Regions from separate parts of the Streptomyces yerevanensis genome, predicted to be linked through region 2. Evidence: riboswitches for the same ligand, from Rfam matches in the RefSeq annotation. Region 2 holds a riboswitch; the other holds the start of a gene.
What was found. Region 2 has a riboswitch for cobalamin ahead of OP79_RS00310 (cobalamin biosynthesis protein). Riboswitches for the same ligand answer to the same signal wherever they lie in the genome.
Positions count from the first base shown of each region.

Region 1 (7,366 bases), on a different contig from region 2:
CTGGGACGAGCCAACGTGCCCCGCACCACCCCCGCACGCGGGCCGAGCCCGATCAGGTGACGGATTCCGCCGTGCGGCGCGCCATGGCGTGTCGCCGGACCGGCGGCCCGATCCATCCGCATGCCTCCGCCACCGCCCGGCCGCCCTCCGTGGTCACCATCGCCCGACCGTGGCCGTGGCCGTGTCACACCTTTCGGTACGTGTACGCCTCCGCAGCCGCCGCCTCCACCGCCGTGAGGTCCGCTCCGGCCGAGGCGGTGACGACCGCGGCCACCGCGCCCTCGACGAAGGGGGCGTCCACGAGGCGGGTGTGGGCCGGGAGCTCGTCGCCTTCGGCGAGAAGGGTCTTCACGGTGAGGACCGCGCTGCCGAGGTCGGTGAGTACGGCGACACCGGCGCCGCGGTCCACGGAGGCGGCCGCGGCGGAGATCAGCTCGGCGCTGGTGCCGAGGCCGCCGTCCTCGACCCCGCCCGCCGGAGCCACCGGCGCGGTCGTGCCGCCGCCCGCGAGCCCTACCGCCAGCTCGGCGACCGAGGTGGCCACCTCGGCGCTGTGCGACACGAGCACGATCCCCACCAGCTTCTCGTCACTCACCGGCCGCCTCCTCGAGGGCCGCGATCAGCAGGGCGGAGGAGGTGGCACCTGGATCCTGGTGCCCGATGCTCCGCTCGCCCAGATAACTCGCCCTGCCCTTGCGGGCCTGCAAGGGCGTGGTGGCGAGGGCGCCCTCCTCGGCGGCGGACCGTGCCGCCGCGAAGGACTCGCCGAGCGCGTCGACCGCGGGCACCAGCGCGTCGATCATGGTCTTGTCGCCGGGCGCCGCCCCGCCGAGCTGCATCACCGCGTCCACGCCGGTGCGCAACGCGTCCGTGAGCTGCTCCTCGCTGACCTCGGCCGCGTCCCCGAGCGCTTTCCCGGTACGGCGCAGCAGTGTGCCGTACAACGGACCCGACGCACCGCCCACCGTCGAGATCAACTGGCGTCCGGCGAGCATGAGGACGGCGCCCGGCGTGCCCGGCGCCTCCTTCTCCAGTGTGGCCGTCACGGCCGTGAAGCCGCGCTGCAGATTGCTGCCGTGGTCGGCGTCGCCGATCGGCGAGTCGAGGGCGGTGAGCCGCTCCGTCTCGCGGTCGACGGAAGCGGCGGTCGCCGTCATCCAACGGCGGAAGAAGTCGGCGTCGAGCACAGGATCTCCTCGCATGGTGCTTGCGTAGTCATCGTGCTTGTCAGGTAAGGGAGTTGACCGGTCTCACATGCCCCAGCGCAGGCCCGCCGTACGCACCGGAGCGTCCCACAGCCGCAGCAGCTCCTCGTTGACCTGACACAGCGTCACCGAGGCTCCTGCCATGTCGAGCGAGGTGACGTAGTTCCCGACGAGGGTGCGCGCCACGGCGACACCACGCTCGGTCAGCACGCGCTGCACCTCCGCGTTGAAGCCGTACAGCTCCAGGAGCGGCGTCGCACCCATGCCGTTGACCAGCACCAGCACCGGATTCCTGGGGTTCAGGTCCTCCAGGACCGCGTTCACCGAGAAGTCGGCGATCTCCCGCGACGTCATCATCGCGCGCCGCTCGCGGCCGGGCTCGCCGTGGATGCCGATGCCCAACTCCAGCTCGCCGGGCGGGAGATCGAAGGTGGGGCTGCCCTTGGCCGGAGTCGTACAGGCGCTCAGTGCGACGCCGAAACTCCGGGAGCTCTCGTTGACCTGACGGGCCAGCGCCTCGACCCGCTCCAGCGGCTGGCCCTCATGGGCGGCGGCGCCCGCGATCTTCTCCACGAACAGCGTCGCGCCGGTGCCGCGCCGCCCCGCCGTGTAGAGGCTGTCGGTCACCGCCACGTCGTCGTTGACGAGCACCTTCGCCACCTGGATGCCCTCGTCCTCGGCGAGCTCCGCCGCCATGTCGAAGTTGAGTACGTCCCCGGTGTAGTTCTTCACGATGAACAGCACCCCGGCCCCGCTGTCCACGGCGGCGGCCGCCCGCACCATCTGGTCCGGCACCGGGCTGGTGAACACCTCTCCCGGACAGGCCGCCGACAGCATCCCCGGACCCACGAACCCGCCGTGCAACGGCTCGTGCCCCGAACCGCCACCGGAGACGAGCCCCACCTGCCCGGCCACCGGAGCGTCCCGCCGAACGATCACCCGGTTCTCTACATCCACGGTCAGCTCGGGGTGCGCGGCAGCCATGCCCCGCAGCGCGTCCGCGACAACCGTCTCCGCGACGTTGATGAGCATCTTCATTCCGTACCTCCGGGTGAGGTGAGCAGCCGTGGCCGCGTCCTGGATCTCTCAAAGCCTGCGGGTCAAGTATCGATCGCCGAGTGCGGTTGGGCACGGGTGGGAACGGCGGATCTCGTGCCCGCTTGGTGACGTCACCGGGTTTGGCGTGACGGTGTCCGGCTACTCGGACAGCGTGTCAGCGACAGATCAGCAGGAACTCGTCCGTTTCCTCGAGGACCGGTTCGCCTGTGCGCAGGCGTGTACCGAGTGCGCGCGGGTGTGTGCGCTGCGCGCGAGTCTCGCCGATCTCGACGGTCCCGAAGATCAACAGGAGCTGCGGCGCAAGAGCATCATGTGCGCGGAGGTCTGCGACGCGACCTGCCGCGTGCTGGCCGAGCAGACCTGGCAGGACGAGGCCGCGACGCGCGCCCAGGTCGAGTGGTGCCGCGGCGTCTGCCTGGAGACCGCGCACGTCTTCGACCGGAACCCCGGCGCCGAGGAGGGCGCGCTGGCCTGCCGGGACTGTGCGCGCGCCTGCACGGAGTTCCTCGCCCTGCTGAGGTGACGGGTTTGCTGGGGTGACGGTCCTGCCGGGATGTCGGCCGCCCTGAGGTGACGAGCAGCCGCCCAGGCCTCGGCCCGTCAGTCCCCGAGCCCCCGCCCCACCCGTACGTTCCAGCGTCCGGCCCGACCGCTGAGTTCCGTCGCGGTCAGCGGCGGTACGTCGATCCGCCAGAACGTCGGCTCCGGAGCACCGAGCGCCCGTACCACCACGGCCCGTACGATCTCCGGCTCGACGACGGCGAGGGTCCGGCCCGAGAACTGCCCGGCCGAATCGAGCCACTTGGCGACCCGGTCGCACAACTCGCGTACGGATTCACCGCCGTGCGGGGCGCAGGACGGATCCGCCAGCCAGCGCGCGACCGCCTCCGGCTCCTCGGCGCTCACCTCGGCCAGGCTCGCGCCGCGCCAGCGACCCACGTCCAGCCCCGCCAACTCGGGCTCGTCCGTGGCGTCGAGACCGAGCGCGCCGGCCGTCTCGCGGCAGCGCACGCCGGGGGAGACCAGGGCCCGGTCCACAGCGGGCAGCGCACCCGCTGCTGCCTCCGCGAGCCGCAGCCCGGCGGGGTCGAGAGGGCATCCGTCGTCGAAACGCGCCTCCCGCAGTGCGGCACTGATCGCTGGTGAGATCAACATCACTCGGCTGGTCATCGGCCCACTTTCGTACTCGAACGCCCGCTCAAAGCCCTTGCCCACACCGGGAATTGGCGCATGACCAGGGCAACGGCGCACTCTCCTGCACCGCGTGCGCCCTTGGCCGCCTCCCCGCTTCGCGGTACGGTCACGTCGATATTGACGACGGTTCGACGGAAGCCGGTGAGAATCCGGCACGGTCGCGCCACTGTAAGCCCGTAGCGACCGCCTCCCACCAGGGGCGGTGCAGTCCGGGCAAGTCAGACCCGTGGCCGTCGTCCTGTGCACCACCAAGATGGGACGCGAGTTCCCCAGGAGGTTCTGCCATGGCCCAGTCCGTCGCTCAGCCGACCGTGACCAACCCCGCTGTACCGGCCGCCGTGCCGGCCAAGCTGCCGATCGGCGCGATCGTCCCCTGGGCGGTCTTCTTCGGCATCCTGATGCTGGTCCTGCTCTACTTCGTCGGCGCCGAGCAGGGCGCCACCTCCGTGGTCTCCGGCGAAGGCGTGCACGAGTGGGTGCACGACGCCCGCCACCTCCTCGGCTTCCCCTGTCACTGACGGCGACGAGGAAGCGTACGAGCACATGGACTCAGCAACCGTCAGAAACCTCCTGGTGCGTGGCATGCTCGCGGGACTCGCCGCGGGCCTGCTCGCCCTGGTCGTCGCCTATTTCCTCGGCGAACCACGTGTCGACGAGGCCATCGCCTTCGAGGAGGCCCACGCCCACGAGCACGGCGGCGAGGAACTCGTCAGCCGCACCATGCAGTCCACCGCCGGTCTGAGCACCGGCGTCCTCGTCTACGGCGTCGCGTTCGGCGGCATCGCCGCCCTCGCGTACTGCTTCGCACTCGGCAGGATCGGCCGCTTCGGGCCACGCGCGAGCGCGCTGCTGCTGTCGACCGCGGGCCTGCTCGCGGTCTACGTCGTCCCGTTCCTCAAGTACCCCGCCAACCCACCCGCCGTCGGCGACCCCGACACCCTCAACCAGCGGACCACGCTGTACTTCCTGATGGTCGTACTCAGCGTGCTGCTGGCCGTCGGCACGGTGATCCTCGGCAAGCGCCTCGCGCCACGCCTGGGCAACTGGAACGCAACCCTCTCCGCGGGAGCCTTCTTCGTGCTCGTCGTCGGCCTGGCGTACGCGGTCCTGCCGTCGTACAACATGGTCCCGGAGGGCTTCCCCGGCACCCTGCTGTGGCAGTACCGGCTCGCCGCCCTCGCCATCCAGGTGACCCTGTGGACCGCGTACGGCCTGGTCTTCGGGTACCTCGCGGAGCGCGTGCTGGCTCCGCGTACGGCTGCTGCCCAGCGGGGGAGCGCCACGCAGGCAACTCCCGTACCGCAGTGAACAGTTGAGTCAAGCGATGGGCCCCCGGACAACCGGGGGCCTTTCCTTGTGCCACCCACGTGCCATCCACGTGTTACCCACTCCCGCGTGTTCCCAATTTCTGGAACACGTTCTACGGTGTGCGCCGTAAGACAGGGCGGCCGGAGCAGCAGGCCAGTAGGAGCCCCGTGGGAGCCAGGAGGCGCCGTGCATCTCGAATACACGCCGGAGCAGCAGGAGTTGCGCACCGAACTGCGCGCCTACTTCACCGAGTTGGTGCCGGAGAACGTCCACGCCCGGTACGCGGACCCGGCGGCGCAGAAGCGGTTCTACCGCGAGACCATCCGCCGGCTCGGCTCCGACGGCTGGCTCGGGGTGGGCTGGCCGAAGGAGTACGGCGGGCGCGGGCTGAGTCCGATGGAACAGTTCATCTTCTTCGACGAGGCCGCCCAGGCGGGCGTACCCCTGCCGCTGATGGCGCTGAACACGGTCGGACCGACGATCATGCAGTTCGGCACCGAGGAGCAGAAGGCGTACTTCCTGCCGAAGATCCTCTCCGGCGAGATCGACTTCGCGATCGGCTACAGCGAGCCCGACGCGGGCACGGACCTGGCCGCGCTCAAGACCAGGGCTGTTCGGGATGGCGATGAGTACATCGTCAACGGCCAGAAGATCTGGACGACGAACGGTGATACGGCGGACTGGGTGTGGCTGGCCGTCCGTACCGACCCGGACGCACCCCCGCACAAGGGCATCACCATGCTCCTCGTGCCGACCTCCGACCCCGGCTACTCCTGCACCCTCATCAACACCCTCGCCTCGCACGACACCACCGCGAGCTACTACGAGAACATCCGCGTCCCCGTCTCCCGCCGCGTCGGCGAGGAGAACAAGGGCTGGCGGCTGATCACCAACCAGCTCAACCACGAGCGCGTCACCCTCGCCGCGCACGGCACCATGGCCATCCGCGCCCTGCACGACGTACAGCGCTGGGCGCTGGAGACCAAGCTCGCCGACGGCCGCCGCGTCGTCGACCTCCCCTGGGTGCGCCGCCGCCTCGCCCAGACGCACACCAGGCTCGACGCGATGAAGCTCCTCAACTGGCAGATGGTGAACGCCGTCCAGGAAGCCACCCTCACCCCGCAGGACGCCTCCGCCGTGAAGGTGTACGGCTCCGAGGCACGCCGGGACGCGTACGCCTGGCTCATGGAGATCGTCGCGGCGGCGGGCGTCCTCAAGGAGAGCTCGGCGGGCGCGGTGCTCCACGGCGATCTGGAGCGCGGCTACCGCTCGGCCGTGATCTTCACCTTCGGCGGCGGGAACAACGAGATCCAGCGCGAGATCATCTCGTGGATCGGGCTGGGGATGCCGCGGGTACGGCGTTAGCGAGTTTTGTGACCGTCACGCCGACCATGACTGGCCCCAACCCACCCGCACCGGCGTCCAAGCCATCCGCATCACACGACCCCAACCTGCCAACCCATAACGCAACGGGGCATTGACCCTAGCCCTTCCGTGAATCGCTGTTGGTCAGCGCAGCCGGTCCTTGGCCTTGTAGTACGCCCCGGCGAAGGGCAGGAACCAGGCGGTGCCGTTGTAGAACGGCACCGGAACCTTGGGGAAGCCGAAGCCGCGCAGGGGGTTGGCCTCCGGGTGGCCGTCCATTACCTCGGCCATGGCGCGGCCCATGTAGGTGGCCATCTGGACGCCGTGGCCGCAGTAACCCATTGAGTAGTAAAGGCCGTTGGCCTCGCCCGCGTGCGGAACGCGGTCGTAGGAGAAGCCGACACTGCCGCCCCACACGTAGTCGATCCGCACGTCCGACAACTGCGGGAAGATCTCCGCCAGTTCCTGCTTCAGGACGTCACCGCTCTTGACGTCCGAGGCGGGGTTGGAGGGGGCGAAGCGGGCCCGGCCGCCGAAGGCGAGGCGGTTGTCCGGGGTGAGTCGGACGTAGTGGCCGATGTTCTTGGAGTCCACGACCACGCGGTTGTTGGGGATGAGCTGCCGGGCCCGCTCCTCGCCCAGTGGCTCGGTGACGATGACGAAGCTGCCGACGTTGATCAGCCGCTTGCGGAACCAGGGCATGGCCTTGTCGGTGTAGGCGTCGGTGGCCGCCATGACCTGCTTGGCGCGGATGGTGCCGTGCAGGGTCTCGACGAGGAAACCGCCCTCGGGGATGCGGTGCAGCGCGGTGGCGGCGTTGCGTTCGTGGATCTGAGCCCCGGCGCGTTCGGCGGCCTCGGCCAGACCATGGACGTATTTGCCGACGTGAAGGTGCGCGCTGAGCGGGTCGAGCAGGGCTCCGTGGTAGTAGTCGGAGCCCAGCTCGGCACGCAGATCGTTCTTGCTCAGCAGCGTGGTGTCGTGGCCGAAGTTGTCGGCCAGGTCGCGCTGCTTGGCCCGCATGCTCTCGAAGTGCTGCGGCTTGAACGCGACTCCCAGACGCCCTACGCGGTGGAAGTCGCAGTCGATCTGCTCCTTGACCGTCAGCTCCTCCACAACGTCCACCGCCTCGCGGAAGGCGTCGTACAGTTCCCGGGCCCGCGGCTGCCCGTAGCGCTTGCGCGCCTCGGCGGGGCTGATGGTGATGCCCTGGGTGCACATGCTGCCGTTGCGCC
Region 1 is NZ_JNWJ01000003.1:76,383-83,748, reverse strand. It holds gene OP79_RS03930 (PTS-dependent dihydroxyacetone kinase phosphotransferase subunit DhaM) at 185-595, opposite strand; gene dhaL (dihydroxyacetone kinase subunit DhaL) at 588-1,187, opposite strand; gene dhaK (dihydroxyacetone kinase subunit DhaK) at 1,251-2,243, opposite strand; gene OP79_RS03915 (four-helix bundle copper-binding protein) at 2,416-2,787, shown strand; gene OP79_RS03910 (histidine phosphatase family protein) at 2,865-3,434, opposite strand; cobalamin riboswitch at 3,546-3,706, shown strand; gene OP79_RS03905 (CbtB domain-containing protein) at 3,743-3,976, shown strand; gene OP79_RS03900 (CbtA family protein) at 4,002-4,766, shown strand; gene OP79_RS03895 (acyl-CoA dehydrogenase family protein) at 4,953-6,131, shown strand; gene OP79_RS03890 (NAD(P)/FAD-dependent oxidoreductase) at 6,276-7,366, opposite strand, start outside.
Region 1: another riboswitch for cobalamin. It lies ahead of OP79_RS03905 (CbtB domain-containing protein); the one in region 2 lies ahead of OP79_RS00310 (cobalamin biosynthesis protein).

Region 2 (7,366 bases):
CCCCGCAACTCGGCCAGGCAGTCCAACACGGTCCCGAGAAGCCTCTCCTGCCTGCCCCCGTGATAGCCGCGCGCGCTCAACTCGCCCACCGGTTTGCCCATCAGCACGACCTGGCTGCTGCGGTCGCTGCCCGGCTTCAGCAGTACGGGGTTCATGAGCGCCGTCGGCTCGACGCGTGCGGCTTGTGCCTGCATGGCCTGCGCGCGCCCGATCTCGGCGCCCTCGCGTGTGACGAATGAATTGAGGGACATGTTCTGCGCCTTGAAGGGAGCGACTTTCACCCCCTGGCGAACCAGCCACCGGCAGATCCCGGCGGTGACCACGCTCTTGCCCGCGTCGGAGGTGGTCCCGGCGACGAGCAGCCCGCCGCCGCTCATGACGTACGCCCCTTTGTGTCGAGTCGTCTGGTGAGGAGCCGTCTCGTGACGAGTCGCCCGGCGACGGTCGCACCGAGTGCGAGCCGGCTCACGCGCCGCGAGAGCCGCACGGCCCGCTCGATGTCGTCGACCCGCACGGCCCGCCCCTCGCCGTTGAGTACCGGACGGTGCTCGACTCGCCCGCCGTACGACAGCGTTCCGCCCAGCCGTACTCCCAACGCTCCCGCGAACGAGGCCTCGACGGGCCCGGCGTTGGGGCTCGGGTGCCGGGTGGCGTCGGCGCGCCAGGCGCGTACGGCCCCGCGTGGATCGCTGCCCGCGACGGTCGCGAGCACGGCGGTCAACCGGGCGCCCGGCCAGCCCGCCACGTCGTCGAGCCGCGCGGAAGCCCAGCCGTAGCGCCGGTACTTGGACGACCTGTGCCCGACCATGGCGTCCAGCGTGTTGACGGCCCGGAAGCCGACGAGTCCCGGCACACCTGCCACGGCGCCCCACACGAGCGCGCCGACCACCGCGTCGGAGGTGTTCTCGGCGACGGACTCGACGACGGCCCGGGCGATCCCGTCGGCGTCCAGCGCCTGGGGGTCCCGTCCGCACAGGTGCGGCAGCCGTTCCCGGGCCATCTCGATGTCCCCTGCGGCGAGTGCCTCGCCGATGGCCCGGGCCTCGCGGCCGAGCGAAGTCCCGCCGACCACGGTCCAGGTGGCGGCGGCGGTCAGCGCGACGGAGGCGGCACGGGACGTACGTACGGAAGTGGCGGCGAGGGCCGCGAGGGATACGGCACCGCCTACGCACACGGCGGTGTGCAGCGCGCCCCACCCACGGTGGTCCCGCCACAACACCCGTTCCACGGCGCCCGCGGCCCGCCCGAACGCGGCGACCGGATGTCCACGGCGCGGATCGCCGAGGAGTTGGTCACCGAGGAGGCCGGCGGCGGCGCCGTACGCGAAAACGCGATCGGCACGCATGGGGGTCAGCCTGTCGCTACGTCAGGCAGAACCCTTGGGGCCCTCGAATCCCTCGTACTCGGCAAACTGATCCGCAACAGGCAGCCGCGCATGGCGTTATGTCCTCACTCAGGGTGTCCGCGCCCTGGTTCGACGAGACCGACGGCGAGAGTTCCTGGCTCCCGGGGAGTTACTTCCCCGGTGACAGTGGCGGGACCGCGCCGGACTCACACCGGCTTCCTCTTCTGCCGCCGTACTTGGCTCGGGCAGTCCACCACGCCCATCAGCAGCCGTCAACTTGCCGCTGACCTGCGAAGGGAGAGTGTGCGAAGGCCCACACAGGCGGGTGGCGTGCGGGACGTCAGGCCACGATCAGATAGATCCCGTACGCCACCGCCGCCGTGCATGCCGTGAAGCAGGCGTACGCGCCGGTCGTCGCGAGGGCCGCGGAGTTGCCCTGGGCGGACGCCGACTCGCGCTTGGAGAGGCCGGCGATGCCGAGGGTGAAGAGGCCCACGAGGGCGACGGTGACGATGAGGCTGACTCCGAAGACGGAGCCGAGGGCTGCCCAATCGATCTTCATGCTGTTCGTTCCTTAGACCGTGGCGGTAGGGGCGGGCTCGGTGTCCGGCTCTTCGACGGTGCCCGTCGGGGGCGGGGTGACGGCGGTGATGGCCGTGGTCACCACGTCGGCGGGTTCCTCTGTGCCGTTGGTGTCGTTGACGTTCGTGTGGTCGATCACCTGGCGGCGGGAGACCACCCAGATCGCGGCGCTGGACGCGACCAGGAAGACGGCGACGAACGCGGTGCCCCAAGTGCCGAAGGAGGTCACGTACTCCGCGATCGCGGCGACCAGAGCCGCGGCCGGCAGCGTCAGGCCCCAGGCGACGAACATCCGGGTGGCGGTGGACCAGCGCACCACACCGCCCTTGCGGCCGAGGCCCGCGCCCATCACCGAGCCGGAGACCGAGTGCGTGGTGGACAGGGAGAAGCCGAGGTGCGAGGAGGCCAGGATGACCGTGGCCGCGCTGGTCTGGGCGGCGAAGCCCTGCTGCGGCTGAAGGTCGGTCAGGCCCTTGCCCATCGTGCGGATGATGCGCCAGCCGCCCAGGTAGGTGCCGAGCGCGATCGCGAGACCGGCGGAGAGGATCACCCAGGTCGGGGGGTCCGAGTCCGGGGCGACGGCGCCGCCGGCGACCAGGGCGAGGGTGATGATGCCCATGGTCTTCTGCGCGTCGTTGGTGCCGTGGGCCAGCGAAACGAGTCCGGCGGAGGCGATCTGACCTGTGCGGTAGCCCTTCTTGGCGGCTTCGCCGTTCGCGTTCTTGCCGAGCTTGTACGTCAGCCGGGAGGCGAGCATCGCGGCGAGGCCCGCGACCAGCGGGGCGGCGATCGCGGGGATCAGCACCTTGGTGACGAGGACGTCGCCGTGCACCGCGCCGGCGCCCGCCGAGGCGATGGTGGCGCCGATCAGGCCGCCCATGAGGGCGTGCGAGGAACTGGACGGCAGGCCGACGAGCCAGGTCAGCAGGTTCCAGAGGATGGCGCCGACGAGCGCGGCGAAGATCACCTCGGGTTGTATGCCGTCTTCGTTGACCAGGCCCTTGGAGATCGTGTTGGCGACCTCCACGGAGAGGAACGCGCCGACGAGGTTGAGTACGGCGGACATGGCCACGGCGGCCTTGGGCTTCATGGCGCCGGTCGAGATGGTGGTGGCCATCGCGTTGGCAGTGTCGTGGAAACCGTTCGTGAAATCGAACGCGAGGGCAGTGACCACCACTATCGCGAGGATCAGCGAGAAGTTCTCCATTTACCCGTTACCCGGTCTTCTATCGGACGTCATCGGTCTGTGGACCGTAGGCAACCTGGATGAACGGAAGATGAACTTGGCAGGACCGTGAGGTGTACCAAAACGAGGCGTCACCCCTCCGGATATACCGGAGGGGTGACGTGGGAGTCGAACTGAGGCGGAGTACTGGGCTCCGCTAGCCCTTGCTTCTAGCCCTTCGCGAACTTCTTGAGCCGGCTCATGGACCCGTTGAAGAGATTCTGGTCACCCGGCAGGCTCCCGCCGTTGTCGTACTGCCAGAACGTCCATGTCCTCCACCCCGCAGGCAGCGGCCCCGCCGACGAGCTGTAGCGGGCCAGCCAGAGCGCGTGGTTCGAGGCGAACGCGGAGCTGTTGCCGGTGCACATCTTCCACCAGTTGTAGTTGGTGTAGATCACCGGGCGGCGGCCGGTCTGCCGCTTCACCTCGTTGCTGAACGACTTGATCCAGCCGACCATCCTGGCCTTGCTCAGTCCGTAGCACTTCTTCTTGCCGTACGGGTTGTATTCGATGTCGAGCGCGGGCGGCAGCGTCCAGCCGTCCGCCCGCCAGCCGCCTCCGTTGCGTACGAAGTACGCCGCCTGAGTCTTGCCCGACGACTTGTGCGGCAGTGCGAAGTGGTACGCCCCGCGGACTAGGCCCGCGTTGCGTGCGCCGTGGTACTGCTGGCCGTAATAGGGATTGCGGTACGTGTGGGACTCGGTCGCCTTCACGTAGACGAACCTGGCGCCTTTGCTCTTCGCCTTCGGCCAGTTGACGCTCTTCTGGTGCGAGGAGACGTCGTGCCCCTTGGGCTTGGCGGCTGCCGAGACCGGCATCTCGACGAGGGCGGTTGTGCCGATGGTCAGTGTCGCCACGGAGAGCACGGTGAAGCGGGCGTGGCGACTTCGGGACAGTTGGCGACTTCGGGACGGTTTGCGATCACGGGCCATATTTCCCCCGGAATGGCGGCGTGCACGACAAATCTCCCCGAGGTTATTGGAAGATCCCTGAAACTCCGTCGGTCATCGGCCAATTGATCCGGGCGGGCGTTCTGTTCGTATATGCGCCCTTTCGGAGGTGCGTGTTCCGCCCTAAAGTGCCCTCGCCCGCGCCGGGCCGGCGTGCGCGGCTGGCAGGATCGTGGCATGGCCGAACAGCGGTGGGACGTGAGCGACGGGCGGGACGTGGCGGGGCAGGGTGCGCGGGACGCGACGGAACGGGCCTGGCGCGAGCTCGTGGCGACGGCTCGCCGGACGGTGTCCGAGGGGCTGGTCGTCGGTACGTCGGGCAATGTGTCGGTCCGGGTCGGGGACACCGTCCTGGTCACGCCGACCGGAGTCCCGTACGACGAACTCGGGCCCGAGGACGTCTGCGGGGTCGGTCTCGACGGCCGGCAGGTGCTCGGTTCACTCGTTCCGACCAGCGAACTGCCCATGCATCTGGCGGTCTACCGCGCCACCGACGCCCGCGCCGTCGTCCACACCCATGCCGTGCACTCCACGGCCGTCTCCACACTCGTTTCCGAACTGCCGCTCATCCACTACATGGCCGCCGCGCTCGGCGGCCCCGTCCGCGTCGCCCCCTACGCGACCTACGGCACGGAAAAGTTGGCCGAGAACATGCTCCGGGCGCTGCGGAACCGCACGGCCTGCCTCCTCCAGAACCACGGCACCCTCACCTACGGCACCACCCTCCTCCAGGCCTACGACCGTACGGCCCAGTTGGAGTGGATGTGCCGCCTGTGGCTGACGGCGTCGTCGCTTCCGGGCCACTCGCCGTCGCTGCTGAGCCCGGAGCAGGTGGCGGAAGTGGGGGAGCGGTTGAAGGGGTACGGCCAGCCGTAACCGTCCCCCGGCCCGTACTTTTCACGAGCCCCTTCGGGTGGCCGACGGCGCACTCCGTCGGGAGACTGGACCCGTGCGCACCGTGAAAGTGACGGCCGCGGCCGTCACCGCCGCTCTGGCCGCCGGAGCCGCCACCGTCGCGGCCGGCCGCTTCGCGAGCGACGCCGCCCTGAGGGCGTCGCCGGACAGACCGCTGCCCACCGAACCCCGGCTCACCGTGCACGCCACAGCCGCCGGACAGATCACGCTCACCCGGGCTCTCGCCTCCCTGCGGCCGGGCAGGTACGGCCTGAGCGGCGACGGGAGCCATGCCGTCATCGGTACGGTCCTTCAGTCCGCCCCGCACCCCGCCGACACGGTCGTACGCCGACTGGAACGCGTCACCCACGGCACGCTGGAACCCGGCGACAAGGTGTGGTTCACCCCGAACGTGCACATCGGCGACCCGAGCACCGCGCTCGGCCTCGACCACACCGACGTCGACATCCCCGGCGAACTCGGCGCCCTGCCCGCCTGGTTCGTCCCCGGCGCCCGCGAGCCCTGGGTGATCACCGTGCACGGTCTGGGCGCCACCCGTGAACACCCCATGAACGTCATGGAGTTGCTGCACCGCCTCCGCTTCCCCGTCCTCGACCTCGCCTATCGCGGCGACCTCGGCGCACCCCGCCCACCGGACGGCCTGAGCCACCTCGGCGAGACGGAGTGGTCCGACCTCGACGCGGCGATCCGCTACGCCGTGCGCTCCGGCGCCGAACAGGTCATCCTGTACGGCTGGTCCACCGGCGCCACCATGGCGGTGCGCGCCGCCGCGCACTCCGCGCTGCGCGACCGGATCTCCGGGCTCGTGCTGGACTCGCCCGTCCTCAGCTGGGAGGACACGCTGCGCGCCCTCGCCGCGGCCCGCCGCACGCCCGGTGCCCTGCTGCCGCTGGCCGTCCGCGCCGCCCAGGGCCGTACGGGCCTGCACGGAGACCGGGTCCAGGGTGCGGCCGATCCCGACCTGCTCAAGGTGCCGGTCCTCGTCCTGCACGGCCCGGACGACGCGGTCGCCCCCTGGGCGCACTCCCGCCGCCTCGCCGACCGCCGCCCCGACCTGGTCACCCTGCACACCGTCCGGAACGCCCCGCACGGCGCCATGTGGAACGCCGACCCGGCCGGTTACGAAGAGGCCCTGCGACGTTTCCTCACTCCGCTGATGTAGCCCTCGCCTCCCCCTCCATCCTTGATCCTTCTCGGCTTCCGGTTGCCCCCGAAGCACCTGGCGGTTCTGGTCCTGCGGGCGCTCGTGGGGCCCGGTGCGCCGGGCTCCCCTGTCGGCCCCTGAGCCGTTCCGTTTGGGTTTTCGGACCGTCAACCGGAAGACTGCCCCCGTGACGTCCCGTATCCCGCGCGACTCCAGGCTCCGACTCGTCCGCTCACGACCCCTGGCCGCCGCACCCCGAGCGATGAACCAGCGGCCTGCGCGCCGACCCGCACCGCGCCCGCCCGAGGGCACCCCGGCGCCCGCGGAACTGGCCCGTATGGCGCGCGCCCAGCTCGCCGGCGCGGCCCGTGTCGCCCGATGGGCCGACGCCGCGCTGAGCCCTGGCCGGGACCGCGACGGCACGACCCCCGACGGCACGGGCACGCTCTCCGAGGCGTCCGCCCAACGGGCCGCCGACGACCTGGCCCTGACTCCGGCTCAGGTCCGCGCGGACTGGGACACCGCACGTCTCGCGGGCCTCATCGAGGTACACGGCGACAGCGCGCGCCCCGGCTGGCGGCTGCGCGCCTGGAACCGCGACGACAGCGCCGTACTGCGCGGCTGGGTCGCCCTCTTCGACGCCTGGTCGCTCGCCTGCCCGGAGCCCGAGGACCAGGAACACGCGGTCGTCGCCGAGGTCGTCTCCGCGATGCCCCAAGTGCTCTCCTTCCTCCAGCTCTCGGCCGGCCCCGTCCCCGTCACCCAACTCCTCGACCTGCTCGAACAGCGCGTCACGGAACTGCGCACCGAGCGCTGCGAGATCCCGTACGGGCCGCAGCCCGAGCCGGTGGAGGAACCGGCACAGGACACCCCTCTCGCCCCCCTCCTCGACTGGGCCCTGAGCGCCATCGCCTCCGTGGGCGCCCTCACCTGCGCAGACGGCCAGGCCACGCTCACCCCGCTGGGCAGTTGGGCGGTGTGGGTCAAGCTGGAACAGATCTGCGTCGCCGCGCAGAGCCCCGCCGGGAACATCGAGCAGCCGGCCGAGGACATGCTCCGCGGCTGCGCCCAGCTGCGTCCCAACGCGGCCCGTGCCGAGTACCGCGCCTGGCTCGCCGCCCGTCCCGTCGGCAGCGCCGTCACCGAACTCCTCGACGCCGCCCGTGGCGAGGACGCCCTGCTGCGCGGGCTCGCCTTCGAAGCGC
Region 2 is NZ_JNWJ01000001.1:54,141-61,506, reverse strand. It holds gene OP79_RS00315 (cobyric acid synthase) at 1-377, opposite strand, end outside; gene OP79_RS00310 (cobalamin biosynthesis protein) at 374-1,345, opposite strand; cobalamin riboswitch at 1,472-1,615, opposite strand; gene OP79_RS00305 (hypothetical protein) at 1,686-1,907, opposite strand; gene OP79_RS00300 (inorganic phosphate transporter) at 1,920-3,134, opposite strand; gene OP79_RS00295 (lysozyme) at 3,323-4,084, opposite strand; gene OP79_RS00290 (class II aldolase/adducin family protein) at 4,280-4,978, shown strand; gene OP79_RS00285 (alpha/beta hydrolase) at 5,052-6,179, shown strand; gene OP79_RS00280 (hypothetical protein) at 6,349-7,366, shown strand, end outside.